Regions from separate parts of the Streptomyces sp. NPDC058052 genome, predicted to be linked through region 1. Evidence: riboswitches for the same ligand, from Rfam matches in the RefSeq annotation. Region 1 holds a riboswitch; each other region holds the start of a gene.
The links. A riboswitch is a leader RNA that binds a small molecule or an ion and turns the genes downstream of it on or off. The one in region 1 is predicted to bind cobalamin.
Positions count from the first base shown of each region.

Region 2: another riboswitch for cobalamin. It lies ahead of ACFVU3_RS25505 (ABC transporter substrate-binding protein); the one in region 1 lies ahead of cobN (cobaltochelatase subunit CobN).
Region 3: another riboswitch for cobalamin. It lies ahead of ACFVU3_RS30105 (energy-coupling factor ABC transporter permease); the one in region 1 lies ahead of cobN (cobaltochelatase subunit CobN).
Region 4: another riboswitch for cobalamin. It lies ahead of ACFVU3_RS19745 (ABC transporter substrate-binding protein); the one in region 1 lies ahead of cobN (cobaltochelatase subunit CobN).

Region 1 is NZ_JBHVRX010000005.1:110,436-117,557, forward strand. Features, by position in the region: gene ACFVU3_RS09340 (cobalt-precorrin-5B (C(1))-methyltransferase) at 1-292, opposite strand, end outside; gene ACFVU3_RS09345 (cobalt-precorrin-6A reductase) at 305-1,060, shown strand; gene ACFVU3_RS09350 (precorrin-2 C(20)-methyltransferase) at 1,291-2,787, opposite strand; gene ACFVU3_RS09355 (precorrin-8X methylmutase) at 2,784-3,419, opposite strand; gene ACFVU3_RS09360 (cobalamin biosynthesis protein CobG) at 3,419-4,660, opposite strand; cobalamin riboswitch at 4,740-4,873, shown strand; gene cobN (cobaltochelatase subunit CobN) at 4,952-7,122, shown strand, end outside.
Region 2 is NZ_JBHVRX010000020.1:45,299-52,420, forward strand. Features, by position in the region: gene ACFVU3_RS25485 (MoaD/ThiS family protein) at 1-98, opposite strand, end outside; gene ACFVU3_RS25490 (putative leader peptide) at 193-309, opposite strand; gene ACFVU3_RS25495 (ABC transporter ATP-binding protein) at 354-1,151, opposite strand; gene ACFVU3_RS25500 (FecCD family ABC transporter permease) at 1,148-2,221, opposite strand; gene ACFVU3_RS25505 (ABC transporter substrate-binding protein) at 2,218-3,195, opposite strand; cobalamin riboswitch at 3,233-3,371, opposite strand; gene ACFVU3_RS25510 (Mov34/MPN/PAD-1 family protein) at 3,394-3,819, opposite strand; gene ACFVU3_RS25515 (amino acid permease) at 3,897-5,333, opposite strand; gene ACFVU3_RS25520 (DUF2017 domain-containing protein) at 5,668-6,249, opposite strand; gene clpS (ATP-dependent Clp protease adapter ClpS) at 6,249-6,554, opposite strand; gene ACFVU3_RS25530 (nicotinate phosphoribosyltransferase) at 6,720-7,122, shown strand, end outside.
Region 3 is NZ_JBHVRX010000027.1:78,528-85,649, reverse strand. Features, by position in the region: gene ACFVU3_RS30130 (S8 family serine peptidase) at 1-1,168, shown strand, start outside; gene ACFVU3_RS30125 (hypothetical protein) at 1,307-1,828, shown strand; gene ACFVU3_RS30120 (ATP-binding cassette domain-containing protein) at 1,860-2,702, opposite strand; gene cbiQ (cobalt ECF transporter T component CbiQ) at 2,699-3,448, opposite strand; gene ACFVU3_RS30110 (energy-coupling factor ABC transporter substrate-binding protein) at 3,455-3,805, opposite strand; gene ACFVU3_RS30105 (energy-coupling factor ABC transporter permease) at 3,805-4,500, opposite strand; cobalamin riboswitch at 4,529-4,751, opposite strand; gene ACFVU3_RS30100 (PTS-dependent dihydroxyacetone kinase phosphotransferase subunit DhaM) at 4,805-5,212, opposite strand; gene dhaL (dihydroxyacetone kinase subunit DhaL) at 5,209-5,817, opposite strand; gene dhaK (dihydroxyacetone kinase subunit DhaK) at 5,825-6,817, opposite strand.
Region 4 is NZ_JBHVRX010000013.1:109,157-116,278, reverse strand. Features, by position in the region: gene ACFVU3_RS19760 (hypothetical protein) at 1-925, shown strand, start outside; gene ACFVU3_RS19755 (calcium-binding protein) at 1,111-3,105, shown strand; gene ACFVU3_RS19750 (deoxynucleoside kinase) at 3,497-4,159, shown strand; cobalamin riboswitch at 4,248-4,372, shown strand; gene ACFVU3_RS19745 (ABC transporter substrate-binding protein) at 4,462-5,505, shown strand; gene ACFVU3_RS19740 (FecCD family ABC transporter permease) at 5,640-6,644, shown strand; gene ACFVU3_RS19735 (ABC transporter ATP-binding protein) at 6,641-7,122, shown strand, end outside.

The DNA.
Region 1 (7,122 bases):
GCAGGAGCCGTACCGTCGAGCGGATCACCGCGCCGTGGGTGACGTCCGGGTCGTCGCCCGCGTCCTTGACCACGGCGGCCATGGCGGTGGCGCCCTCCAGCGACTCGGCCGTCAGCGCGAACGCCGGGGTCTGGCCCTTCGGCAGCGTGATCGTCACCGGATCCGGGAAATCGCCGGTGAGCAGGGCGGTGTACGCGGCGGTCGTCGCGGCCGTCGCACAGGCGCCGGTCGTCCAGCCCGGGCGCAGACCGGTGTGCTTGAGTTGGGCCTCGCGCCCGCCGCCGGTACTCACGAAGAGGCTCCTATGCACGTACTCATTCTCGGAGGGACGACCGAGGCCCGCGCCCTGGCCGGGCTGCTGCACCCCCGCACGAGGGTGACCAGCTCCCTCGCCGGGCGGGTCGCCGCCCCGAGGCTGCCCGCCGGGGAGGTGCGGATCGGCGGGTTCGGCGGGCCGGACGGGCTGGCGGCGTGGGTGCGGGAGCACGCCGTGGACGCGGTCATCGACGCCACCCATCCCTTCGCCGAGCGGATCAGCTTCAACGCGGCCCGGGCGGCCGCCACCGCCCATGTTCCCCTGCTGGCGCTGCGCCGCCCCGGCTGGGTCCCGGGGGAGGGCGACGACTGGCGTGACGTGGGCTCCCTGGAGGAGGCGGCGCTCGCCCTGGAGGGCTTCGGGAGGGTGTTCCTGACCACCGGGCGGATGGGTCTCGCCGCCTTCGCGGACCGCCCGGAGTGGTTCCTGGTCCGCTCGGTCGACGCCCCGGAGGCGCCGATGCCGGCCCGTACCGAAGTCCTCCTGGACCGGGGCCCGTTCACCCTCGAAGGCGAGCGCGGACTGATCGCCCGTCACCGGATCGACGTCCTCGTGACGAAGGACTCCGGTGCCGCCGCCACCGCCCCGAAGCTCACCGCCGCCCGCGAGGCGGGCATCCCGGTGCTGGTCGTCCGCCGCCCCCCGGCCCCGGCCGGCGTCCCGGTGGCGACGACCCCCGAGGAGGCCGCCGCCTGGGCGCTGCGGCGCCGAGCCGGGACCGCGCCGGACGAGGGGGCCGGGTGACGGGGTTCCCGTCGCCGAGGAGGGCGGCGGCCCGGTCCTCCGGCCGGGGCCGGAGCCCCCGACGTACCGGCTCACGCACGACGACGGGAACACGTTCGGCTCCCGGCGCGCGGGGAGAACGCCGTCGGTCCGACCGCCGTCACGTTCTCCCCGGACGGGGGACCGTCCGCGTCGAGCACCTGGACCGGGAAGGGCTCGGGACCTTCAGCCGGACCTCCTGAGGAGCCTGGTCAGCCGTACCGCCGCGGCGTCCACGTGATCGTCCGGCCGTCGCCGCGCTCGACCGCCTGCGTCTGCGAGGAGCCGACGAGCAGCAGGGTCCGCATGTCGACCTCGGACGGCTCCAGGGTCTTCAGGGTCACCACGCGCACCGACTGCTCCGGGCCGCCGACGTCGCGGGCGACGACCACGGGGGTGTCGGGCGAGCGGACCTCCAGGAGGAGGTCGCGGGCGGCGGCGACCTGGTGGGTGCGGGACCGGGACCCCGGGTTGTAGAGGGCGAGGACGAGGTCGGCCTCGGCGGCGGCGCGGAGCCGGGCCGCGACGACCTCCCAGGGCTTGAGGCGGTCGGAGAGGGAGATCGTCGCGTAGTCGTGGCCGAGGGGCGCGCCGGCCGCGGCCGCGGCCGCGTTGGCGGCGGTCACGCCCGGGAGGACCCGGACGGGGACGTCCGCGTACGCCGGCTCGCAGGCGACCTCCAGGACGGCCGTCGCCATGGCGAAGACGCCGGGGTCGCCGCCGGAGACGACGGCGACCTTGTGCCCGCGCCGGGCCAGGTCGAGGGCGAACTCGGCCCGCTCGGACTCGACCTTGTTGTCGGAGCCGTGCCGGATCTGGCCGGGCCGCAGCACCGGCACCCGGTCGAGGTAGGTGGTGTAGCCGACGAGCACGTCGGCGTTGACGAGCGCGCCGCGCGACTCGGGCGTCAGCCAGGGCGCGCCGGCCGGGCCGGTGCCGACGACGGTGACCTCGCCCGTCTCCCGGACGGGGTTCTCCCGGTCGATGCGGGAGGGCAGGACGGCGACGGAGAAGTACGGGACGGTCGACGGATCGACCTCGTCGAGCCGCTCCGTCCGCTCGCCCGCCATGAACGCCCGCTCCACGTACCGGGCGTCCTCCAGCCGGCCGGCCCGCTCCAGGGCGCGCCGCACGGCCGGGAAGGTGCGGCCGAGCTTCATGACGACCGCCGAGTCGGTGCCGGCGAGACGGGCCGCCAGCTCGTCCTCGGGCAGCGTGCCGGGGATGATCGTCAGGACCTCCTCGGCCTCGCACAGCGGCTCGCCGAGCCGGGCGGCGGCGGCGCTGACGGAGGTGACGCCGGGGATGACGGTGGTGTCGTAGCGGTCGGCGAGCCGCTTGTGCATGTGCTGGTAGGAGCCGTAGAAGAGCGGGTCGCCCTCGGCGAGGACGGCGACCGTGCGGCCCGCGTCGAGGTGGGCGGCGAGCCGGGCCGCGGCCTCCTCGTAGAAGTCGTCGAGGGCGCCCCGGTAGCCGCCGGGGTGGTCGGTGGTCTCCACGGTGAGCGGGTACATCAGCCGCTCCTCGATGTGGTCCTCGCGCAGGTGGCCGGCGGCGATGGAGCGCGCTATCGAGCGTCCGTGCCGGGCCGAGTGGTAGGCGATCACGTCGGCCTCGGCGATGGCCTTCACGGCGGCCAGGGTGAGCAGCTCCGGGTCGCCGGGGCCGAGCCCGACGCCGTACAGCTTGCCGGTCACGGGGGTGGTCATGCCTGGATCTCCGGTTCGTGCGCGAGGGCGTTGAGGGCGGCGGCGGTGATGGCGCTGCCGCCGCGCCGGCCGCGGACCACGAGGTAGTCGAGGCCGAGGCCGTTGGCGGCGAGGGCGTCCTTGGACTCGGCGGCGCCGATGAAGCCGACGGGGATGCCGAGGACGGCGGCGGGCTTCGGCGCGCCCTTCGCGATCATCTCCAGGAGGTGGAAGAGGGCGGTGGGGGCGTTGCCGATGGCGACGACGGAGCCTTCGAGGCGGTCCCGCCACAGTTCGAGGGCGGCGGCGGAGCGGGTGGTGCCCAGCTCGGCGGCGAGGGCGGGGACGTTCGGGTCGGAGAGCGCGCACAGCACGTCGTTGTCGGCGGGCAGCCGCTTGCGGGTGACGCCGGAGGCGACCATCTGCGCGTCGCAGAGGATGGGGGCGCCGGCCTGGAGGGCCGCGCGGGCGCGGGAGACGACCGCGGGGGAGTACGCGATGTCCCGGACGAGGTCGGTCATGCCGCAGGCGTGGATCATGCGGACGGCGACGGTGGCGACGTCGGCGGGCAGGGCGCCGAGGTCCGCCTCGGCGCGGATCGTGGCGAAGGAGCGGCGGTAGATCTCGGCGCCGTCCTTCTCGTACTCGTACATCATCGGCTCTCCATCGGTCTCTGGCGGGCCGCCGCGACGGCCTCGGCCAGGGCGGAACGGGGGACGGGGGCGCCGTCCAGCAGGTAGGTGTCGGAGTCCCGTGCGGTGACCTCGATCCGGAGGCCGTGCGGATGCCCGCAGCGGCGCTCGCAGCCGGAGTAGTGCACGGGCAGCGGTCCGCCGGGCGCGCGCGCCGCGTCCGCCCGCACGTCGGCGAGGGACTTGGCGCAGCCGGGGGTCCCGGTGCAGGCGGTGACGCCGGTGCCGGGGGCGGCGGGGTCGGTGATCAGGCCGTGGGCGGCGAGCGCGGGGAGCAGGTCCGGGGACGGCCCCACGACGACCACCCCGCGCCACGGGGTGAGCCGCACCTCGGCCGCGCCCCCGCCGAGCGCCCGCAGCTGGGCGGCGGTCAGCCGGCCGAGGGGGGCGAGGACGTGGAGGGCGTGGCCGCCGAGCGGGCCGGGTGCGGGCGGGAGCGCCGGCGGAGGGGAGGAGGAGGGTACGGGCTCCGCGGCGATCCCCGCGCGGGCCAGGGCACCGGCCCACTCCGGGAGGTGCCCGGCGGGGAGCTCGCGCGGGCGCCAGGCACCGGTGCCGGCGGCCTCGGCGGCGTCGAGGAAGGCGAGCGCGCAGGCGAGCGCGGCCGGGACGGCGTCGGCGGCGGGCAGCCGGAAGGTCCGGGCGCCGGCCGTCAGGAGCGCGGCGCCGCCCGGTGCTGCGATCAAGGTCACATCGCCGCCGAGGCCGGTGACGTCGCCGCGGCCGTCGTCGAGGACGAAGAGGAAGCGGCCGGAGAGGGCCGCCGCGCGGGGCTCCGCGCAGAGCGCCGCGTCCAGGGCGCGGGCCCACAACTGGACGTCGGCGTGGCCGAGTCCGTCGAGTCCGGAGGCGGGGGAGGCGACGATGTTCCGCACCCGCTCGTGGGTGGGGGAGGGCAGCAGTCCGGCGTCGGCGAGGAGCGCGGCGAGGCGGGCGCCGCAGCCGTCGCGCAGACCGCGCAGCTCGGCGTTGCCGCGCGAGGTGACGGAGAGGCTGCCGTCGCCCAGGTCCTCGGCGGCGGCCGCCAGCACATCGAGCTGACGACTCGTCAATCGCCCTGCGGGAAGGCGGAGTCGGGCGAGGGGACCGTCGGCGGCTGCGTGCAGCCGGAGCGCCCCCGGGCACGCGTCGCCTCGGTCCCGTATGCGAGGTTCGCCCGCTTCGGGCGGGCTGGGCGGGGTCGGCGGCATGGCGGCGAGCATACCCACGGGGAACCGGGCGGCCACCGAGTGTGATCCGGCCGACTCCCCGACCCTCTCCGGCCCGCCGACGCCACGATCTACTATGCAGATCGGCATGGGGTCCCAGGACCCCGGGGAGGAAGCCCGGTGAGAATCCGGCGCGGTCCCGCCACTGTGAGCCCGAGCCGGCGACGGCCCGGGTGAGTCAGGAACTCCCTTCCCCACGCTCTCGGCTTCGCTCGAGCGAGGGGAGGCCCCAACCCAACGACCACCCGGGGCGCGGACAACCCCGAGGAAGGCCCGAGCCTCGCCATGCTCCTGCTGCTGTCGCACTCCGACACCGACCTGCTCAGCGCCCGCGCGGCCAACGCGGCCGCGCCCGAGGGCCCGGTCCCGTACCGCTTCGCCAACCCCTCCCGGCTTCCGCTCGCCGACCTCCCCGGCCTCCTCGACGGCGCCGACCTCGTCGTCGTCCGCCTCCTCGGCGGCGTCCGCTCCTGGCAGGAGGGCCTCGACGCGGTCCTCGCCACCGGCAGGCCCGTCGTCGTCCTCAGCGGCGAACAGGCCCCCGACGCCCAGCTGATGGCCGCCTCCACCGTGCCGGTCGGCGTCGCCACCGAGGCGCACGCCTACCTCGCCCACGGCGGCCCCGCCAACCTGGAGCAGCTGGCCCGCTTCCTCTCCGACACCGTCCTCCTCACCGGCCACGGCTTCGAGGCCCCGGCCGCCGCCCCCACCTGGGGCCCCCTGGACCGGGCCGCCCGGGACGTGCCCGGCCCGACGATCGCCGTGCTCTACTACCGCGCCCACCACATGAGCGGGAACACCGCCTTCGTCGGCGCCCTCTGCGACGCGATCGAGGACGCCGGGGCCCGCCCCCTCCCGCTCTACGTGGCCTCCCTGCGCGCCCCCGAGGAGGAGCTGCTCGCCGTCCTCCGCGGCGCCGACGCCATCGTCACCACCGTCCTCGCCGCCGGCGGCACCAAGCCGGCCGCCGCCCAGGCGGGCGGCGACGAGGAGGCATGGGACGCGGGCGCGCTCGCCGCGCTCGACGTGCCGGTGCTCCAGGCGCTCTGCCTCACCGGCTCGCGCTCCGCCTGGGAGGAGAACGACGAGGGCCTGTCGCCGCTGGACGCGGCCAGCCAGGTCGCCGTCCCCGAGTTCGACGGGCGCCTCATCACCGTCCCGTTCTCCTTCAAGGAGATCGACGCCGACGGCCTGCCCGCCTACGTCGCCGACGCCGAGCGCGCCGCCCGCGTGGCCGGCATCGCCGTCCGCCACGCCCGCCTCCGGCACATCCCGAACGCCGAGAAGAAGCTGGCGCTCGTCCTCTCCGCGTACCCCACCAAGCACTCCCGCATCGGCAACGCGGTCGGCCTCGACACCCCCGCCTCCGCCGTCTCCCTGCTGCGCCGGCTGATCGCCGAGGGCTACGACTTCGGCCCGGAGGAGGACCTCCCCGGCCTGGTCTCCGGCGACGGCGACGAGCTGATCTACGCCCTCATCGAGGCCGGCGGCCACGACCAGGAGTGGCTCACCGAGGAGCAGCTGGCGAAGAACCCGGTCCGCATCCCGGCCGCCGACTACAAGCGCTGGTACGCCGAGCTCCCGGCCGAACTGCGCGAGCGGGTCGAGGAGCACTGGGGCCCGGCCCCCGGCGAGATGTTCCTCGACCGCTCCCGGAACCCGGAGGGCGACATCGTCCTCGCGGCCCTCCGCCGCGGGAACCTCCTCGTCCTCATCCAGCCGCCGCGCGGCTTCGGCGAGAACCCGATCGCGATCTACCACGACCCCGACCTGCCGCCCTCCCACCACTACCTGGCCGCCTACCGCTGGATCGCGGCCCGCGCGCAGGACGGCGGCTTCGGCGCCGACGCCATGGTCCACCTCGGCAAGCACGGCAACCTGGAGTGGCTGCCCGGCAAGAACGCCGGCCTCTCCGCCGCCTGCGGCCCCGACGCGGCCCTCGGCGACCTTCCGCTGGTCTACCCGTTCCTCGTCAACGACCCCGGCGAGGGCACCCAGGCCAAGCGGCGCGTCCACGCCACCCTCGTCGACCACCTCGTCCCGCCGATGGCCCGCGCCGACTCGTACGGCGACATCGCGCGCCTGGAGCAGCTCCTCGACGAGTACGCGCAGATCTCCTCCATGGACCCGGCGAAGCTGCCCGCGATCCGCGCCCAGATCTGGACCCTGATCCAGGCCGCCAAGCTCGACCACGACCTCGGCATGGCGGAGCGCCCCGACGACGACGGCTTCGACGACTTCCTGCTGCACGTCGACGGCTGGCTGTGCGAGGTCAAGGACGCCCAGATCCGCGACGGCCTGCACGTCCTCGGCGGCGCCCCGGAGGGCGAGGCCCGGGTCAACCTGGTCCTCTCCATCCTCCGCGCCCGCCAGATCTGGGGCGGCACACAGGCATTGCCCGGGCTGCGCGAGGCCCTCGGCCTGGACGAGTCCGCCGCGACCCGCACCGGCGCCGA
Region 2 (7,122 bases), on a different contig from region 1:
GCGAAGAGCTCGCTGAGGGTCGCGCCGCTGCCCTCGACGGCCTTCTCGCCGTCGGTGTAGGTGCGGAGGATGGTCGGGATGCGGACCTCGATGGCCATGGCGTGGGCTCCTGTCGGAAGTGACGTGGTGGGCGCGCTGCTGGGGCCCCCGCGCGGAGGGGGGTCGTGCGTGAGGTGCGTTCGGCCAGGTCGCTCAGAGCGCGGCGCGGGACGGACAGATCGCGCTGGCGAGGCGACACAGGTCGACGTGCAGGCGCGCCACAAGCAGCGGGGTGCCTGGCGTCTCTTCGCTCACGTCGTGGGAAACCATGCGGTCATCGTATCGATTCCCGGTCCGGGTTCCGGAATGTGATCTCAGATGCTGGATGATTTCTGACCGAGGGCCGGACCCGCCGCCTGACCGGGGAGGTAGAGGACGGTCGGGGTGCCCGTCCGGGGGTGCGGGACGACGTCGGCCTCCACGCCGTAGACGGCCGCGAGGAGTTCCGGGGTGAGGATCTCGGCGGGGGTGCCGCCGGTGACCACCCGGCCGGCTTCGAGGACGTAGAGCCGGTCGCAGTGGGCGGCGGCGAGGTTGAGGTCGTGGAGCGCCAGGAGGTTGGTGGTGCCCAGGGTGCGGACGAGGGCGAGGACGTCGATCTGGTGGCGGATGTCCAGGTGGTTGGTCGGTTCGTCGAGGACGAGGAGTTCGGGCTCCTGGACGAGGGCGCGGGCGACGAGGGCGCGCTGGCGTTCGCCGCCGGAGAGGGTGGGGTACGGGCGGTCGGCGAGGCCGGCCAGGCCGACCCGGGCGAGCGCGGTGTCGGCGCGGTCGAGGTCGGCGGCGGTGTCGCCCTCCCAGAAGCGTTTGTGCGGGGAGCGGCCGAGGGCGACGAGTTCGCGGACGGTGAGCTCGAAGTCGACGGAGGAGTCCTGGGGGACGGTGGCGACCCGGCGGGCGCGGGCCTTGGGGCCGAGCCGGGCGAGGTCGGCGCCGTCGAGGAGGGCGCGGCCGGAGGTGGCGGCGAGGGTGCCGTAGACGCAGCGCAGGAGGGTGGTCTTGCCGCTGCCGTTGGGGCCGATGAGGCCGACGGTCTCGCCGGGGCGGGCGGTGAGGTCGGCGGCGCGGAGTCGGTCCTCGTAGGAGAGGGCTTCGACGCGGAGTCCGGTCACAGGGCGGCTCCTTCGGGGCGGCGGCGCATCAGCCAGAGGAAGAAGGGTCCGCCGGTGAGGGCGGTGAGGACGCCGACGGGGATGTCCTGGGGTGCGGCGAGGGTGCGGGCGCCGAGGTCGGCGGCGACGAGGGCGACGGCCCCGCCGAGCGCGGCGACGGGCAGCAGTCTGCGGTGCGGGGCGCCGACGGCGAGCCGGGCGGCGTGCGGGGCCATGAGGCCGACGAAGCCGACGGCGCCGCTGGCGGCGACCATGACGGCGGTGACGAGGGAGGCGAGGACGAAGACGGCGGCGCGGAAGCGGCCGGTGTCGAGGCCGAGGACGGTGGCTCCCTCGTCGCCGGTGAGGAGGAGGTCGAGGGGGCGGGCGAGGGCGAGGAGGACGCCGGTGCCGAGGACGAGGACGGCGGTGGGGAGCGCGAGGGTGTCCCAGCGGGCGGAGCCGAGTCCGCCGAGGGACCAGTACAGGGCCTCCTGGAAGTGCTCGGGCCGGCCGGCGGTGACGAGGAGGAGGGTGGTGAGGGCGGAGAGGACGTAGGAGACGGCGACGCCGGCGAGGACGAGCCGGGGGCCGCTCATGGTGGAGCCGCGGCGAGCGAGTCCGTAGACGAGGACGAGGGCGAGGAGGGAGCCGGCGAAGGCGCCGGCGGGGAGGGCGAGGGCGGTCGTCGCCCCGATGCCGAGGACGATGACGAGGACGGCGCCGGTGGAGGCGCCGGAGGAGATCCCGAGCAGGAAGGGGTCGGCGAGCCGGTTCCGTACGAGGGCCTGGAGGACGGCGCCGACGACCGCGAGCCCGGCGCCGACGACGGCGCCGAGCAGGACCCGGGGCAGCCGTACGTCGAGGACGATCGTGCGGTACGGGGAGGGGCCGGCCCGCCCGGTCAGGGCGTCGAGCACCTGGCCGGGCGGGATCCGTACGGAGCCGAGCGCGAGGGAGGCGAGGACGGCGGCCGCGAGCGCGGCGAGGAGTCCGGCGACGACGGCGGTGTACCGGGCCCGCCCGGGCGCGGGCCGCCGCGCGGGGGCGGGGGCGGTCTCCGGGCGGGCGGGGCGGGTTCCGGTGGTCATCGGCGGGTGGCCGGGTGGAGCTGGGCGGCGAGCTTGCCGACGGCGGCGGGGACGCGGACGCCGAGGACGGTGTCGGAGAGCGGGAGGACGGCGAAGCGGTGGTTCCTGATCGCGGGGACGTCCTTGAGGGCGGGGTCGTCGAGGAGGCGGCGCTTCTTCTGCTCGACGGTGGTGGAGCCGTAGTCGTAGATGAGGACGACCTCGGGCCTGCGGGCGACGACCTCCTCCCAGGAGGCGTCGCCGAAGGGCTTGTCGAGGTCGGCGAAGACGTTGCGGCCGCCGGCGCGGGCGATGACGTCGTTGCCGATGCCCCGGCCGCCGGCGGTGAAGGCGGTCTTGTCGCCGCTGTCGTAGACGAAGACGGAGACCGGTTCCACGCCTTCGATCCGCCGGCCGGTGGCGGCGAGGGTGGCGCGGGCGTCCTCGTTCCACCGTTCGGCGCGGTCGGGGACGCCGAAGGTGCGGCCGACCTCGGTGATCTCGCGGTAGAGGTCGTCGACGGAGACGGCGCCGGTGGTGCAGTACTCGGTGTTGAGGCGGGTGGCGACGCCGGCGTCGGCCAGGTCGTCCCTGCTCCGGCCGGCCTTGGCGTCGAAGGCGCTGGTGTAGCCGCCGTAGACGAAGTCGGGGTTCGCGGCGAGGAGGGCCTCCTTGGAGGGGTACTCCTTCGCGAGGACGGGGACGGAGCGGTACGCCTTCGCGTAGGCGGGGAGGACGGCGTCGTCGAGGTAGGCGGTGCCGGCGAGGGACTTCTCCAGGCCGAGGGCGAGCATCACCTCGGTGACGTGCTGGTTCATGGTGACCGCGCGCTTCGGCGGGGCCTGGAGGGTGGTGGTCGTGCCGCAGTTGGTGATCTCGTACGGGAAGCCGGGCGCGGGCTTCGCGGTGCCGGGGGCGCTCGCGGGGGCGGCGGTGCAGGCGGCGAGCAGGGGCAGCAGGGCGGCGGCGAGCGGCAGCCGGTGACGCCAGGTCATGGCGGAGCCTCCTCCGGGGATTTCCACGTCCCCGATCGGTGGTGAGAAGGCGGCAGGTCAGTTCCTGGCTGGCGGCCCCCGGGCGGGGGCCGGTCACAGTGGCGGGACCGCGCCGGATTCGTCACCGGCTTCCTGGGTCCTGCCGCCCTGAAAGGTCGCGCACAGACTACTGGTCCGGACGCGCGGGGAGGGGTACGGCTACGCGTACTCCTCGACGACCTTCACGTCCTCCTCCGTCACGACGCCGTCGACGATCGTGTACGAGCGGAACTGGAAGGGTCCGGCGGCGTCGGTGTCGGCCGTGGAGACGAGCACGTAGTGGGCGCCGGGCTCGTTGGCGTAGGTGATGTCGGTGCGGGACGGGTACGCCTCGGTCGCCGTGTGCGAGTGGTAGATGATCACGGGCTCCTCGTCCCGGTCGTCCATCTCGCGGTAGAGCTTGAGGAGGTCGGCGGAGTCGAACTCGTAGAAGGTGGGCGAGCGGGCGGCGTTGAGCATCGGGATGAACCGCTCGGGGCGGCCCGCGCCGACCGGTCCCGCGACGACGCCGCAGGCTTCGTCGGGGTGGTCCGCGCGGGCGTGTTCCACGATCCGGTCGTACAGGGCCCGGGTGATGGTCAGCATGCCGACAGGATAAGCAGACGGGCCGTTCCGTACCGAGGAGTGGTACGGAACGGCCCGGATGCTGGACGCGACCCTTGTTACGACCGCTTGACGAAGGCGGCGCCCTCGGGGTTGCGGGCCTTGAGGACCAGGTAGGAGACGGCGAGGAGCAGACCCCAGACCGGGGCGCCGTAGAGGGCGACGCGGTTGCCCGCGTCCATGCCCATGGTCACGACGACCAGGCCGATGAAGGCGAGGGCGAAGACGCTGGCCCAGATGCCGCCGGGGGCCTTGAAGGAGGACTGGGGCAGTTCGCCGCGGTCGGCCTTGAGGCGGTAGCGGATCTGGCAGACCAGGATCATGATCCAGGCCCACATGCCGGAGATGGTGGCGAAGGAGACGACGTAGTTGAAGGCGTCGCCGGGCCACTGGTAGTTGATCCAGACGCCGACCATCATCAGCGCGGCCGAGAAGGTGGTGCCGACGAGCGGGGTGCCGCGCTTGGTCAGGCGGGTGAAGAGCTTCGGGCCCTGGCCGTTGAGCGCGAGGTCGCGCAGCATGCGGCCGGTGGAGTACATGCCCGAGTTGCAGGAGGAGAGCGCGGCCGTCAGGACGACGAAGTTGACGATGGCGGCGCCGGCCTGGAGGCCCATCTCCTCGAAGGCGGCGACGAACGGCGAGACGCCCGGCTTGAAGTGGGTCCACGGGACGACCGACAGGATCATGATGAGCGCGCCGACGTAGAAGACGGCGATGCGCCACGGCACGGTGTTGATGGCCTTGGGCAGGACGGTCTTCGGGTCCTTCGACTCGCCGGCGGTGACGCCGACCAGCTCGACCGCGAGGAAGGCGAACATGACCATCTGGAGGGTCATGAGGGTGGAGGCGATGCCGTTCTCGCCGGCGAAGAAGCCGCCGAGGTCCCACAGGTGGGTGATGGAGGCGGTGTCACCGGCGTCGGAGAAGCCGAGGGTGAGGATGCCGGCGCAGATCAGGATCATGCCGATGATGGCGGTGACCTTGACCATGGAGAACCAGAACTCCAGCTCGCCGAAGAGCTTCACGGAGATCAGGTTGGCGCCGTAGAGGATCACGGTGAAGACGAGGGCGGAGATCCACTGCGGGATGTCCCACCAGTACGTCATGTAGGTGGCCGCGGCGGTGACCTCGGTGATGCCGGTGACGACCCAGAAGAGCCAGTACGTCCAGCCGGTCACGAAGCCCGCGAAGGGGCCGATGAACTCCCGCGCGTACTCCGAGAAGGAGCCCGAGACGGGGCGGTACATGAGGAGCTCGCCGAGCGCCCGCATGATGAAGAAGATGACGAGGCCCGCGAGGGCGTACGCGAGGATCAGGCTGGGGCCCGCCTTGGAGATGCCCTTGCCCGCTCCGAGGAAGAGGCCGGTGCCGATGGCGCCGCCGATCGCGATCATCTGGATCTGGCGGGCGCCGAGTGCCCGGTGGTAACCCTCGCCCGAGGCGGAGTCCGCGGCCTCATTGCCGTCGTGCTGCTTGTCGACCCGCACTGAGGTCATGGTGGTGCGCCTTTCTCCATGCCGATCCGCGCACCGGCCGTGGGCCGTGTCTGCCGCGGATCAGGTCCTGATCCCCCCGGATATGGATGGAGTGCCACCGGCGGTCAGCCGGCTCAAGCGCCCTCGGGAACAGGGGTGGCGTGCCCGAGTGGTCGTGAAGATTTATCACGGCTTGAGGGGTGATCGACCGCCGTTCGTGTGGCGTGGACCACACAAAAAGGCGCACAAAAGGGACTCAATGGAGCAAGCGTGGCGGCTTGATAACGCATTCGTTATCCGGATTTGAGCGTCCGCTGAGCGAACACCCGGAGGCGCCGGAGTGGCGCCCCAGGGGTCAGGACATCAGCGTCTCGACCAGTGACTCCTGAAGCGCGCCGAGCCAGAGGTACGCCATCACCATCGGCTTGCGCGGATCGCTGTCCGGCAGCCGGTAGAGCCGCTCGCTCTCCTCGTCCTCGGTGATGTCGAGGCGCGTGGCGATGGTCAGCCGCAGGTCGTTGAGGGTGCCGAGCCAGGCCCGGGACTCGTCCGGGGTCAGCTTCAGGACCACGGACTCCTCCGGGCCCCCGCTGGTCAGCCCGTCCAGGGCGCGCACCACCGCGAGGGCGTCCTCGCGCTTGCGGGCCCGCAGGTCGTTCTCGGTGAAGCGGCGGAAGTCGGCCGCCGCGGCCCGCAGCTCCTCGGTGTCGTCCCCGTACGCGTCGGGGAAGAGCCGGCGCAGCGCGGGGTCGGACGGCGGCTCGCTGGGACCCTCGGCGAAGAGGGCGGCGAGCGGGTCGGCGTCCGCGTCGGGCTCGTCGCCCGGGCCGACGAGCTCCAGGAGCTGGACGGCGAGCGAGCGCAGGATGGAGACCTCGACCTCGTCGAGCGCGACGGCCGCTCCGCCGCCGGGCACGGCCTCGAAGTGGCCGGCCATCAGCCGCGGTCCTGGGAGAGCGTCGCCCACAGTCCGTAGCCGTGCATCGCCTGCACGTCCCGTTCCATCTCCTCGCGGGTGCCGCTGGAGACCACCGCGCGGCCCTTGTTGTGCACGTCGAGCATCAGCTTGTGCGCCTTGTCCTTGGAGTAGCCGAAGTACGTCTGGAAGACGTAGGTGACATAGCTCATCAGGTTCACCGGGTCGTTGTGCACGAGGGTGACCCAGGGGACGTCGGGCTCGACGACCGCGGAGACCTCCTCGGCCGACTCGGTCCGTTCGATCTCGATAGGCGCGATGCTCACTTACCCCATGCTGCCACCCAGGCCCCCCCGACGCACAAACGGGCCGCCCCTAGCCGGGCCCGCCGGGGCCGCCGGGGCCGCCGGGGCCGCCGAGCCCGCCGGGACCGCCGACGCCACCGACGGGGTATTCGTCAAACTGACGAATACTGCGGTAGCATCATCGGCATGAACGCTGCGGACCTTGGGCTCCCGGTGGACGTGCCGTCGACCGCGCTCTTCACCGACCAGTACGAGCTGACCATGCTCCAGGCGGCCCTCCGGGCCGGCACCGCCGACCGGCGCTCCGTCTTCGAGGTCTTCACCCGGCGGCTGCCCGAGGGGCGGCGCTACGGCGTCCTCGCGGGCGTCGGCCGGGTCCTGGACGCCGTCGAGAACTTCCGCTTCGACCCGGCCGTCCTCGGCTTCCTGCGCGAGCGGGCGATCGTCGACGAGCCGACCCTCCAGTGGCTGGCCGGATACCGCTTCTCCGGCGACATCTGGGGCTACCCCGAGGGCGAGGTGTACTTCCCCGGCTCCCCCGTGCTGCGCGTCGAGGGCTCCTTCGCCGAGTGCGTGCTCCTGGAGACGG
Region 3 (7,122 bases), on a different contig from region 1:
CGCCCCCGGCCGCTGGCAGCCCGCCATCGGCACCACCACCGAACTCCCCGCCCTCGCCGTCGAGTCCGCCGAGGCCGGAGCACTCCTGGACCGGCTGACCGCCGGCGGCGTCACGCTCCGCTGGAAGGGCGTCGCGAAGAGCCCGTACACGTACACCCTCGCCTTCCCGCAGCGGGGCGAGATCGACGGCGACCGCACCTACCGCGTCGACGACGACCGCCTCGGCCGCAGCACCTCCACCCACCACTCCATGGGCGTCGCCGCCGACTACATCGACGCCACGATCGCCGGCCGGCCGGACGGCTCGCGGGTCCTCCTGCCCTTCGACAGCGTCGCCGTGCCCAGCACCCGGACCGACTTCCACACCCCCGGCGACACCACCTGGCAGCGCTACCTCTCCAGCAGCTTCCCCTGGGGCGAGTTCATGGTCGCCGCACCGCACGCCTACACCACGGGGGAGCGCCGCGACGACCACTGGTACGACGGCGTCGTCACCCCCCGCGCCCCGATCGACGCCGCCGGGCAACCCCGCCTGGCCGCCGAACGCCAGGGCGACCTGATCGGCGTCGCCACCGCGATGTGGGGCGACGGCACCCACCACGGCGAGGCCGGATCGTTCGGTGACATCGGCAATCTGAAGCTGCGCCGCGACGGGAAGCAGATCGGCAGCTCCATCTACCCGTACGGCGTCTTCGACGTACCGGCGGACGAAGGCGCGTACGAACTGGAGCAGTTCATCCAGAAGATCGGCACGCCGGCGAAGGTCTGGCAGCGGTCGACCTCGGTCGCCACCGTCTGGCGGTTCCGCTCCGCGCGGGACGAGAACGTCTACTCCCAGCCCGTCCCGCTCCTCTTCCCCCGCCTGGGACTGCCCGGGGAGGACGGGGCCAAGGCCGTCGCCGCGCGGGCCGGCCAGAAGATCACCCTGAACGCGACCGGCCACGGCGGCTACACCCCCGCCGCCCTCGTCTCCGCCTCGCTGTCGTACTCGTACGACGGCGGCGCGACCTGGACCGAGGCCCCGGTCACCCGGCACGACGGCACGTGGACCGCGACCCTGGACCACACCGCGGCCGCCGGCGAGCAGGTCACGCTGCGCGCCGAACTGGCCGACGCGAACGGCAACTCCGTCCGCCAGACGGTCACCCGCGCCTACGACGTGCGCTGACCCGCCCCGAGGCCCCGTCGGGCGTCCCGCATCGCGCGGACGCCCGACGGGGCCCGCCCGTACGCTCCTCGCGCGGGGAACCGGCCCGGGCCCCCTGAGAGCGACACTCGCCCGGGCGGGGAACTAGGCTCGGGCCCCATGGGAGCGACACTCGTCCACGAGGGCGGCGCCTTCGTGAACTTCCGGCACCACGCCTTCGCCGAACCCCGCGCCCACGGCTTCCGCTGGGTCGACGTGAAGCGCTTCCGGCTCCCTTCCCCCACCGCCACCGACCGCGAACTCCTCGCCGCCCTCGTCGCCCACGAGCAGTTCCGGGACGACTACGCGGGCGGCGGGGTCGACCCCGAGGGCACGCGGCACGGCGCGTACTGGCTCCGCCTCGTCACCCCCGACGCGTACGCGCCCGTCACCCGGGAGCGGGCCGCCGGCCTCCTGAGGAGCTGGGCGGAGCAGTACGGGCCCGTCCCCTGCTCCCTCGCCGAGGCGCTGCGCCGCGAGGTGCTGGACGCGCTGGCGGAGGCGGACGCCGTCCACCACCTCGACGGACTCGGGGAGGCGGAGCACCACGACTGGGCGAGCGTCCACGGCGAGTTCCACGAACTCGTCCTCGTCGACCGCGCGGCCGGACGGCTCACCCTCGTCGTCGCGGCCGACGACTGAGTCCCGCCCGGCCGCGCCCCGGCCGGACCGCTCAGCCCACCCGGTCCAGCAGGGCGTCCAGGTCCTCCGCCGTCCGCGGGACCGGCGCGCCCTCCGGCAGCAGCCCCTGCGCGCGGAGCAGCCGCCCGACCGGGACCGCCCAGGGGCGCCGCAGCCGTGCCGCGTCCAGCAGCGCCTCGTCCGCCAGGAGTTCGGCGGCCGGCCCGGTGCGCAGCCCGGCGGGGGAGAGGACAGCGGCCTCGTCGGCCCAGCGCAGTGCCAGGTCCACGTCGTGCGTGGCCATGACCACCGTCGTGCCCGCCGCCCGCAGCCGCTCCAGGGTCTCCAGGAGCCGCTCCTGGCCGTGCGGGTCCAGACCCGCCGTCGGCTCGTCCATGATCAGGACCCGGGGGCGCATCGCCACCGCGCCCGCGATCGCCGCCCGCTTCCGCTGCCCGTAGGACAGCAGGTGCGTCGGCCGGTCCGCCAGCGCGGTGATGTCCAGCGCCTCCAGCGCCTCCGCGACCCGGAGCCGTACCTCCTCCTCCGGCAGCCCCAGGTTCATCGGCCCGAACGACACGTCCTGCGCCACCGACGCGGCGAAGAGCTGGTCGTCCGGGTCCTGCACCACCAGCTGCACCGAGGTCCGCAGCCGGGTCAGCCCCTTCCGGTCGTACGCCACCTCCGCCCCGTCGAGCAGCAGCGCCCCGGAACCGCACCGCAGCCCGCCGCTCAGCAGCCGCAGCAGCGTCGTCTTCCCGCCGCCGTTGCGCCCGAGCAGCGCGATCGCCCGGCCCTCCGTCACCGCGAAGCCGACATCGGTGAGGACGGCCGGCCCGTCCTCGTACGCGAAACCCGCGCGCACCAACTCCACGACCGGGGTGGGGGCCGTCATGGCAGGAACCTTTCCAGTACGAGGGTGAGGGCGACGAGCCCCGCGAGGAGGCCGGCCGTCGCCGCGAGGAACGGGCGGGAGACCGGTGCCTCGGGCAGCAGCACCCGCAGCGTCCCGTCGTAGCCGCGCCCGGCCAGACCGGTCTGCAGCCGCTGCGCCCGGTCGAAGGCCCGCACGAACGAGGTCGCGCCGAGCCCGGCCAGCGACCGCCAGACGGCCGCCCGGGTCGTCGCCCCGAGCCGCGCCGCCTGCGCCTGCCGCACCTTGGCCTGCGCGTCGAGCAGCAGGAACACGATCCGGTACATCACCAGGGCCACGTCCACCACCGGCGCCGGCACCCTGGCCCGCACCAGGCGCGGCAGCACGTCGGACACCGGCGTGGTGAACGCGAACAGCAGCACGCCCAGCGAGGCCGAGGCCGTCCGCAGCAACAGTTCCCCGGCGTGCGCCGGCCCGTCCGGAGCCCAGGCCACGGCGCCGCCGGGCCCGCCCACCGCGAACAGCAGCGGGACGGCGCCCGTGACGCAGAAGCCCAGCGGGATCCGGAAGGCCCGCCACAGCTGCCGCCCCGGCACACCGGCCGGGCCGAGCAGCACGGAGAGCGTGGCCGCCGCGACCAGGAGCGCCCCGGGCCACGGCGGCAGACACACCGCGCAGAGGGTCAGGCCGAAGCCGAGCACGGCCTTCTCCGCCGGATGGCGGCGGCGCCAGCGACTGCTGTGCGCCGCCGCGTCGATCGGCAGCATCGGCGGCTACGCGTCCGCGCCCGCGCCCGGGGCGCCGCTCTCCTCGCGGGCCGCGGCCCGCTCCTCGCCCTGCCTCCGGCCGCGCCGCAGCCCGAAGTAGTAGGCGAGGACACCGGCGCCGAGCGCCGCCTGGAGGGCGAACAGCGCCGACTCGATCTCGCCGGACGGCGGCTCGTACAGCGGGCTGAACCACGGCTCGTAGTCCGGCCGGATCTCCGTGATCGCCGTCTCGGCCTCCGCGTCGGCGCCGGTGAACGGCTCCTCCTTGTGGTCGCCGAGACCGAGCGCCAGCGGCAGCACCGCCAGCGCCGCCACGAGCGCCAGCAGCAGGGTGTTGATCTTCGCGTTCCGGCTCATCACGCCGCCGCCTCCTCGCGTCGCTCGGACTTCGGCCGGGCGAGCACGCCGAGCCGCAGCAGGTCGCCCTTGCTGGACTGCGTGAGCAGCCGCACCACCAGGACGGTCAGCAGCCCCTCGCTCACGGCGAGCGGGATCTGCGTCACCGCGAAGATGGAGCCGAACTTCGCCAGCGAACCGGCGATGCCGCTGCCCGGGTCGGGGAACGCGACGGCCAGCTGGACGCTGGTCACGCAGTACGTCGACAGGTCGGCGACGAACGCGCCGAAGAACACGCTCACCATCAGCGGCGCTCCGGACCGCTTCAGCAGCACATAGGCGCCGTATCCCGCCCAGGGCCCGACGATCGCCATCGAGAAGACGTTCGCCCCCAGCGTGGTCAGCCCGCCGTGGGCGAGCAGCAGCGCCTGGAACAGCAGCGTGATCGTCCCGAGCACCGCCATGATCGGCGGCCGGAACAGGATGGCACCGAGCCCCGTACCCGTCGGGTGGGAACAACTTCCCGTCACCGACGGCAGTTTGAGCGCGGACAGGACGAACGTGAAGGCGCCGGAGGCGCCGAGCAGCAGGGTGGACTCGGGGTTGGCGCGCACCTCGCGGGTGAGCGCGCGGACGCCGTGGACGACGAACGGGGCCGACGCGACGCCCCAGGCGGCCGCATGGACGGGGGGCAGATACCCCTCGGCGATATGCATGATCGGGAGACCCTCTCCAGCACCTCGTGGATGGACAACGCGCCCTGGCCGGTCTCCTGGCTGACGGTAGTGACGCCCGACTCCGCCTTCCCACCCCGCGACGGTCTCCCGCGGCGGAGCAGTGGCTTCCCCGAGGGGATGGAGCCGGACCTCCCGATCACAGTGGCGAGGGCCGCACCGGTACTGCACCGGTTTCCCGAACACCAAGGCGCTGTGACATTAGTGTGTTGACCTGCTTCATCACAATGCGGGGTCGGTCACGTGCGCTGCGGAGTCCCCGTACCGGATCCGCCGCCGGGGCCCGTCAGACCTTGCGGTAGCCGTACGCCTCCGAGGCCGCGGCCGTCACCGCGGCGAGGTCGCCGCCGGCGCTCGCCGTCACCAGGGCGGCCACCGCGCCCTCCACGAAGGGGGCGTCCACGAGCCGTGTGCCCTCCGGGAGTTCGTCGCCCTCCGCGAGGAGCGCCTTCACGGTGAGGACCGCGCTGCCCAGGTCCACCAGGACGGCCACCCCGGCCCCCGCGTCGACGTCCCGCGCGGCCGCGGTGACCAGGTCGGCGCTCGTGCCGAGCCCGCCGTCGGGCGCACCGCCCGCCGCCGCGAGCGGTGCCAGGTCGCCGCCGCCGGCGAGTCCCCGCGCCAGCTCCGCGACCGCCGCCGCGACGGCCGCGCTGTGCGAGACCAGCACGATGCCGACCCGGTCCGCGCTCATCCGGCCGCCACCTCCTCCAGCGCGGCGAACAGCAGGGCGGAGGACGTCGCCCCCGGGTCCTGGTGTCCGACCGACCGCTCGCCGAGATAGCTGGCCCGCCCCTTGCGGGCGCGCAGCGGGACGGTCGCGAGGGCGCCTTCCCCGGCGGCGGTGCGGGCCGCCGCGAAGGACTCGGGCAGGGCCGCCACCGCGGGGGTCAGCGCGTCCAGCATCGTCTTGTCGCCCGGGACGGCCCCGCCGAGCTGCCCGACGGCCGCGACGCCGGCCGCCAGCGCCTGAGCGAGTTCGGCCCGTGTGACCTCACCGGCCTCGCCGAGCGCCTTGCCGGCCCGCCGCAGCAGTGTCCCGTACAGCGGGCCGGAGGCCCCGCCCACCGTGGAAATCAGCTGCCGTCCGGCGGCGACGAGGACCGCGCCCGGTGTCGCGGGCGGTTCCTCCGCCAGCGTCCCGGCCACCGCCGTGAACCCGCGCCGCAGGTTGGCGCCGTGGTCCGCGTCGCCGATCGCCGCGTCGAGCTCGGTCAGCCGGCCGGCCTCGCGGTCCACCGCCTCCGCCACCGCTCCCATCCAGCGCACCACGAACGCGGCGCCGTAGGTCTCCGTCATCGCCCGCTCACCGTCCCCAGCGCAGCGCGGCCGTCGACACCGGCGCGTCCCACAGCCGCAGCAGCTCCTCGTCCGCCGCGCACACCGTCACCGAGCACCCCGCCATGTCGAGCGAGGTCACGTAGTTCCCGACCAGCGTCCGCGCGACCGGCACCCGGCGGGCGTCCAGCACCCGCCGCACCTCCGCGTTGAACCCGTACAGCTCCAGGAGCGGCGTCCCGCCCATCCCGTTCACCAGCAGCAGCACCGGATCCGACGGCCGCAGGTCGTCCAGGACCGCGTCGACGGCCGCCTCGGCGATCTCCCGCGCCGTCATCATCCCGCGCCGCTCCCGCCCCGGTTCGCCGTGGATGCCGACGCCCAGCTCCAGCTCCCCGGGCGGCAGGTCGAAGGTCGGGCTGCCCTTCGCGGGCGTGGTGCAGGCGCTCAGCGCCACCCCGAACGACCGCGACCGCGCGACCACCCGCCGGGCCAGCGCCTCCACCCGCTCCAGCGGCGCGCCCTCCTCGGCCGCCGCCCCGGCCAGCTTCTCCACGAAGAGCGTCGCCCCGGTGCCCCGCCGCCCCGCCGTGTACAGACTGTCCGTCACCGCCACGTCGTCGTCGACGAGCACCTTGGCGACCTGGATGCCCTCGTCCTCGGCGAGTTCGGCGGCCATCTCGAAGTTCAGCACGTCCCCGGTGTAGTTCTTCACCACGAACAGCACCCCGGCCCCGCTGTCCACCGCGGCCGCGGCCCGCACCATCTGATCGGGCACGGGCGAGGTGAAGACCTCTCCGGGACAGGCGCCGTCCAGCATCCCCGGCCCCACGAACCCCGCGTGCAGCGGCTCGTGCCCCGAGCCGCCCCCCGACACCAGCGCCACCTTCCCGGCCACCGGCGCGTCCCTCCGCACCACCACCCGCCGTTCCACGTCCACGGTCAGCTCGGGATGCGCGGCGGCCAGCCCGCGCAGGGCATCGGCGACGACGGTCTCCGGGACGTTGATGAGCATCTTCACGGATACCTCCTGGTGAGTCTGCGCAGCATGGCGAAATTATCGACGCCCGACCCCGTCCGGGCACAGATGCGGACGGGGCCGGGCGAGTGTCGGTGCCGCGGACGGACCGGCGGCCTTCCGGTGGCCCGTCACCGGGGGGCCTGCCGCGCTGGGAGGGAACGATCACCGGGTGGACGTGCTGCTCGACGGGGTCATGCTGGGGTGGTTCCCGCAGGTGGCCGTCGCCGCGGTCTTCGTCGCCGTCGACAGCCACGGCATGGAGCCCCGGGCGGGGCGCGCAGCTCGCCCTCATGACGGTGCTCAGC
Region 4 (7,122 bases), on a different contig from region 1:
CGCGCTCGCCGGCACCTCCACGGCCTCCACGACCGCCCCCGTCATCGACGCCGCCGAGGCGCTGGCCGCCCTGGGCCGCTACGAGGCCGCCCGCGACGGGCTCCTCTCCGGGACCGGTCCCGACCTGACCGCCTACGAGGGCTCGCTGTGCCGCGTGTGGCACCGGTACCGCACCCTCACCGAAGGCGACGTGCGCTGGCTGCGGGAGCGGATCGCGGATCCGCGCACCGGCCTCCAGGGGCTCGGCTTCTGCCTCGAACTGCTCCACTCCCACGGGCTGGCCGGGCCGGCCGAGGTCGACGCGCTGCTGCCGCGCCGGATGAAGGACCTGGCCAAGAAGTACCGGACCACGTACACCGAATGGCGCCACCCGCTCGTCACCCTGACCTGCCTCGCCCTCGACCTCGGACACCCGGCCGCGGAGAAACTGGTCTCGTGGTGGGACGGGCCGAGACCCGTCTGGAAGAACGAGCTGCGGCTCCTCACCCACCTGGGCGCCCCCGACGAGGCCAAGGCCGCCGCCCTGTGGGAGTGCGTGACCTCGCGCGCCCACGACGTGGGCCGGCTGATGACGTGGGTGCTGCTGCGGGCCCGTCTCGACGGAGAGCATCCGCTGCTGGTGGCCGACCGGCTGCTCGGGGCCCCCGGCGTCCGCCAGGACCACGTGCGGCAGGTGCTCCTCGGGGTCGCCGACCCCGCGCAGCCGCTGTGGCACTACGCCGTCGACCTGCGCAGCCGGGGCTGGTGGCAGCGCGCCCTGGAGGTCGCCGAGCACCCCGGCCTGTCCCCCGAGGCCCGCGCGCTCGGCGTCCGCACGGCCCGCGAGCACCATCTCGTCCGCCACCCGGACCAGTTGAGCCCCGTTCCGACCGAGGCCGAGCACTCCGCCGCCCTGGAGTGGATCGGACGTCACGCCGAGGGCTGACGCGCCGTCGGCTCCGAGGGGCGGTGGCCCTGCTCCGGGCGCCCGTGAGGGGCCTCCGCCCGCTCACTCCTGGGGGTGGAGCGCCGCCGTCCAGTAGGCGCAGTGCGGCCCGTCGGTGGCCGGAGGCCCACCGCCGTCGCAGAAAGCTGTGGCCCCCCAGGATCCGACGGACGGAGTGGTCACGCATGTCCTTGAGAACCCCATGGCCCCGGGCCGGACGCGCGGGTGCGGTGGGCGCCACCGCGCTGGCGCTCGTGCTCGGTCTGCCCGCCGTGGCGACGGCCGCCCCCGGTGATCTGGACCCCGCCTTCGACGGCGACGGCAGGGTCGTGACGGACCTGGGCGGCTACGCGGGCGCCGAGGGCATGGCCGTCCAGCCCGACGGGAAGATCGTCACGATCGGTTACGGCTACTCGGCCGAGACCTCGGGCGACTTCACGCTGACGCGGTACCACCCCGACGGCAGCCTGGACACGACCTTCGGCGGCGACGGCATCGTCACCACCGACTTCGTCGGCGCCAACAACGACGAGGGCCGCGGGGTGGCCCTGCAGCCCGACGGCAAGATCGTCGCGGTCGGCGGATCCACCGACTGGGGCGGCAACGGCGCGTGGGCGGCGGCCCGGTACCTCGCCGACGGCAGCCTCGACACCACCTTCGGCGAAGGCGGCAAGGTGCTCACCGAGATCGACGTCGACGCGATCGAGATCGCCGAATCGGTCGTGGTGCTGCCCGACGGCAGACTCGTCGCCGGCGGGTCGAGCAACGGCATGTGGTCGCTGGTGCGCTGGGACGCCTCCGGTGTCCCGGACCCGTCCTTCAGCGGGGACGGGCGGGTGACCACGACCTTCGGCACCGGCTGCTGCCACGGGGTCGGCGACCTGGTGCCGCAGCCCGACGGCAAGATCGTCGCCGCGGGGCACGCCGACGGCCTCACCCTGACCCGGTACCACGCGGATGGCAGTCTCGACACGAGCTTCGACGGCGACGGGCGGGTCACCACCGGCACCGGGTCGGGCGAGGGGGTGGCGCTGCAGCCGGACGGCAGGATCGTCGTCGCGGGCAAGGACGGCAACGCGTTCCTGGTGTCGAGGTTCACCACCGGCGGCGCCCCTGACCCGAGCTTCGACGGCGACGGGCGCCTCACCACGAGCTTCGGCCCGGGGGACGGCGGAGCCGCGGACGTGGCCCTGCAGTCCGACGGCCGGATCGTCGCGGCCGGCTCCTACGGCGGCGACTTCGCGCTGGCCCGGTACAACACCGGCGGCAGCCTGGACCCGGACTTCGGTGGCGACGGGCGGGTGACGACCGACTTCGGCGGCACCGGCGACGCCGCCGCGCGCGTCGCGCTGCAGACCGACGGCAAGATCGTCACCGCCGGGCTCGCCGGCACCCCGAACAGCGTGGAGGCCCACCGCGGCCTGGCGCGCTACCTGGGCGGGGGCGGCATCGAGCCGCCGGCCGGTGTGGACGTGTCGGTGACGAAGACGGGTCCGAGCACGGTCGGCATCGGCGACACCGCCACGTACACCGTGCGCCTGACGAACAACAGCACCACGACCGCGGCGACGAACGTGCAGCTCACCGACACCCTGACGGGCACCGCCACGATCCTGTCGGCCACCACCGACCGCGGCACGTGCACGACCGTCCCCGGCCGGGTGACCTGCGCCGTCGGCACGCTCCACCCCGCGGGCAGCCCCTCCGGCACGACGGCCACGGTGACGATCGTCGCCGAGCCCTCGCGTACGGGCACCCTCACGGACACCGCGACGGTCAGCGCCGCCCAGTCCGACCCGACGCCGGGCAACAACACCGCGACCCGCGCCACCACGGTGGACAACAGCCGTGGCTGCACGATCATCGGGACCAGCGGCGCCGACACCCTGAACGGCACGTACGCCGGTGATGTGATCTGCGCGCTCAGCGGCAACGACACCGTCAACGCGGGCTTCGGCAACGACACCGTCCACGCCGGGCCGGGCAACGACCGGGCGGACGGCAGCTACCACAACGACACCCTGATCGGCGGTCCGGGTTCCGACACCCTCCTCGGCGACTACGGCAACGACACCCTGAACACGGTGGACGGCGTGGCCGGCAACGACACCGCGAACGGCGGCCTCAACACGGACACCTGCACCACGGACCCCTCCGACACCCGCATCAGCTGCCCCTGACCCCTCCCTGCCGGGGCCCGCGACCGGAGCGGGCCAGGCCCCCCGCCCGGCCGGCGGCGCGCAGGACACCGCGCCGCCGGCCGGGCTCCGGCACGGGCCGGCGGCCCGAACCCGGCCGCCCGGAAGCGGCGGCTCGCCCGCGCCGGATCGTCATCTAAAATTCAACGCGGCTGCGGGGCCGCGACCTGCCGCGACGAGCGGTGGTCGCGGAACGGCCGGCCCACCGGTCGAGGAGAGCGATCCGGTCCAGGGAGGGGTCCCGGCCCCGAAGGACCACATGACGTTGATCACGAAAGCCCGGGGAATCGCCTGACCACCGGCGCGCGTCTCAGTGGTACGGGAGGCCCATCTCCCCGTCCACGTACAGAAGACCCCCAGGGAGAAGTGAGGTATGCCGGTGATCTGCGTCGGAGGCATGATCGGGATCGGCAAGACGAGTGTGGCCGAGCTGCTCGCGAAGGAGCTGGGCACCGAGGTCTTCTACGAGAGCGTGGACGACAACCCGATCCTCCCGCTGTTCTACTCGGCGAGCCCCGAGGAGATCCAGGCGAAGCGCTACCCCTTCCTGCTCCAGCTGTACTTCCTGCAGACGCGGTTCGCCGCGATCAAGGAGGCGTACAAGCAGGACGACAGCGTGCTCGACCGGTCGATCTACGAGGACTGGTACTTCGCCAAGGTCAACCACGACCTCGGCCGGATCAGCTCCCTGGAGATGCAGGTCTACGAGGGCCTGCTCGACGAGATGATGCGCGAGATCGAGGGCCTGCCGTACCGCAAGGCGCCCGACCTCATGGTCTACCTCAAGGCGGACTTCGAGACGGTGCTGCACCGGATCGGGCTGCGCGGACGCGACTTCGAGCAGGACGAGAGCCTCGTCGAGTACTACCGCACGCTGTGGACCGGTTACGACGAGTGGGTGCACCAGCACTACTCCGCCAGCGACGTCCTCGTCGTCGACATGAACCACACGGACGTCGTGAACAACCCCGACGACGCGGCCCGCGTGGCCCAGGAGGTCAGGAACGCCCTGGCGGCGGTCGCGCACCGCGCCTGACCCGCGGGGCGGCACCAAGATCCCTCTGTGGTAGCTTGCCCGGGCCAGTCGCACCTCTGTACGCACCGACGCGGTACGTGCACGGGTCAGGGAATCCGGTGGGAATCCGGAGCTGACGCGCAGCGGTGAGGGTGACGGGCGGGACATCGGCCACTGGACCCCCGAGGGGTCTGGGAAGGCGTCCCGTCCGGACGATCCCGAGTCCGAAGACCTGCTGGCGCCCCGGGGGGCGCGGGTCGCCGTCCGGGGAGCACCGTACGACAGGCTCCGCGCATGAGCCGTGACGCAGAGGACTCCCCACCGTGCCCTTCGCACCTCCCGTCCGTTCCGCCGTGCTGCTCGTGGCCGGCGCCGTTCTCGTGGCCGGCTGCGGCGCCGGCGCCCCCGCGGCCCCGGCCGGAGGGAAGGGGCCGGCCTCCGGACCGGGCCCCGTCGCCCTCGACAACTGCGGGCAGCGGGTCGAGGTCGCCCACACGCCGCGCCGCGCCGTCGCCCTCGACCAGGGCTCGGCCGAGATCCTCTTCTCGCTCGGCCTCGCCGACCGCATGGTGGGCACGGCCACCTGGACGGATCCCGTCCTGAAGGGCCTGGAGAAGGCGAACGCCACCGTCCCCCGGCTCGCCGAGCGCTACCCGTCGTTCGAGAAGGTGCTCGACACCGAACCCGACTTCGTCAGCGCTTCCTTCCTCTACACGCTGGGCAAGGGCGGTGTGGCGCCCAGGGAGCGGTTCACGCGGCTCGGCGTTCCCACCTACCTCTCCCCCACCGACTGCGTCGGCAAGGACAACAGCGGCGACGGCGACGGCGTCCGGACCGCGCCGCTGACCATGGACACCGTGTACGGCGAGGTCCGCGACCTGGCCAGAATCTTCGGCGTCCCGGAGCGCGGCGAGAAGCTCGTCGGCGAACTCCGCGCCCGCGTCACGAAGGCCACGGCCGGCGCCGACTTCGCCGGCGCCTCCGTCCTCTACTGGTTCTCGGACTCCCAGGGGCCCTACATGGCCGGATGCTGCGGCGCGCCGGGGATCGTCAGCGGGGTGCTCGGCGTGAAGAACGTCTTCGACGACACGAAGGAGGAGTGGCCGCAGATCAACTGGGAGACCGTCGCCGACCGCGACCCCGACGTGCTGGTGATCGCCGATCTGACCCGCAAGGCCCAGTCGGCCGAGAGCGCCGCGAAGAAGATCGAGTTCCTGGAGTCCCACCCCGTCACCCGGAACATGACGGCGGTGCGGAAGAAGCGGTACGTGATCCTCAGCGGCCAGGCCATGAACCCCACGATCCGCACCGTCGAGGGCATCGAGCAGGTGGCCGCCGCGCTGCGGACGTACGGGCTCGCGAAGTGACCCGGTCCCGTACGGCGGGAGACTCCGGACGGACGGCCGACGGCTCCCGCACGACGGCACGCTCCGGACGGACGGCCGACGACTCCCGTACGACGGAAGGCTCCGGACGGACCGTCCTCCGTGCCTCCCGGGCGCTGCCGCCCGTCGCCGGGGCCGCCGGGATCCTCCTTCTGTGCGCCTCCGTCGCCCTGGCCCTCACCATCGGTCCGGCGGACATCCGCGTCGCGGACGCCTGGTCCGTCGTCGCCTCCCGCCTCGGCGGGAACCCGTCCGGGCTGAGCCCGATCCGCGACGGCATCGTGTGGGACCTGCGGCTGCCGCGCACCCTGCTCGCGGCCGTCTGCGGTGCCGGACTCGCGGTGTGCGGCGCGGTGATGCAGTCCCTGCTGCGCAACCCGCTCGCCGACCCCTTCGTGCTCGGCGTCTCCTCCGGCGCCTCGACCGGAGCGGTCGCCGTCGTCGTCCTGGGCGTGGGCGGGGGTGCGGTCTCCGTCGCCGGAGGGGCGTTCCTCGGCGCGCTCTGTTCGTTCGGCCTGGTCCTGCTGCTCAGCCACACCCTGGGCGGTTCGACGGACCGCGTCGTCCTGGCGGGCGTGGCGGCGATGCAGCTCTTCTCCGCCCTGACGTCGTTCGTGGTGATGACCGCCGCCGACGCCGAGACCACCCGGGGCGTCCTCTTCTGGCTGCTCGGCTCGCTCAGCGGCGCGGGCTGGACCGACGTCGGCGTCTGCGCGGCGGTCCTGGCCGTCGGGCTGCTGGTCTGCGGCGGACACGCCCGGACGCTGGACGCCTTCGCGTTCGGCGAGGACGCGGCGGCGACGCTCGGCGTGGCCGTGGCGCGGACCCGGCTGGTCCTCCTCTCGGTCACCGCCCTGCTCACCGCCGTCCTGGTCGCCGCCGCGGGCGCGATCGGCTTCGTCGGCCTGGTCCTGCCGCACGCGGTGCGCGCCCTCGCGGGCCCCGGCCACGCCCGGCTGCTGCCCCTGACCGCGCTGGCCGGCGCGGTCTTCCTGGTCTGGGCCGACACCCTCGCCCGTACGGTCCTCGACCCCCAGGAGGTCCCGGTCGGCGTGGTGACGTCGCTCATCGGCGTCCCGGCGTTCGTCGTCGTCCTCTACCGCACCAGGAGCACGCGATGACCCGGACGCCACCGATCACCGACGGCGGCGCCGGGCTGCGCGCCGCGCACGTCTCCCGGACCGCGGGCGGGGCGCTCGTCCTCGACGGCGTGAGCATCACGCCTGCGCCCGGCACGCTCACCGGGCTGCTGGGCCCGAACGGCTCCGGCAAGTCGACCCTCCTGCGCGTCCTGGCGGGCGTCCTGGCGCCGGACGCCGGGGTCGTGACCCTGGACGGCGACCGTCTGGGCGCCCTCCCCCGCCGCGCGCTCGCCCGGCGGGTGGCCGTCGTGGAGCAGCACGCCGACACCCAGGTCGACCTCACCGTGGCCGACGCCGTACGCCTCGGCCGCGTCCCGCACCGCCGGGCGTGGTCGCCCCCGACGGCCGCGGACGAGGACGCGGTACGGTCCGCGCTCGCCCGCACCGGCCTCACCGACCGCGCGCATCGCACCTGGCGCACCCTGTCCGGCGGCGAGCGCCAGCGCGTCCAGATCGC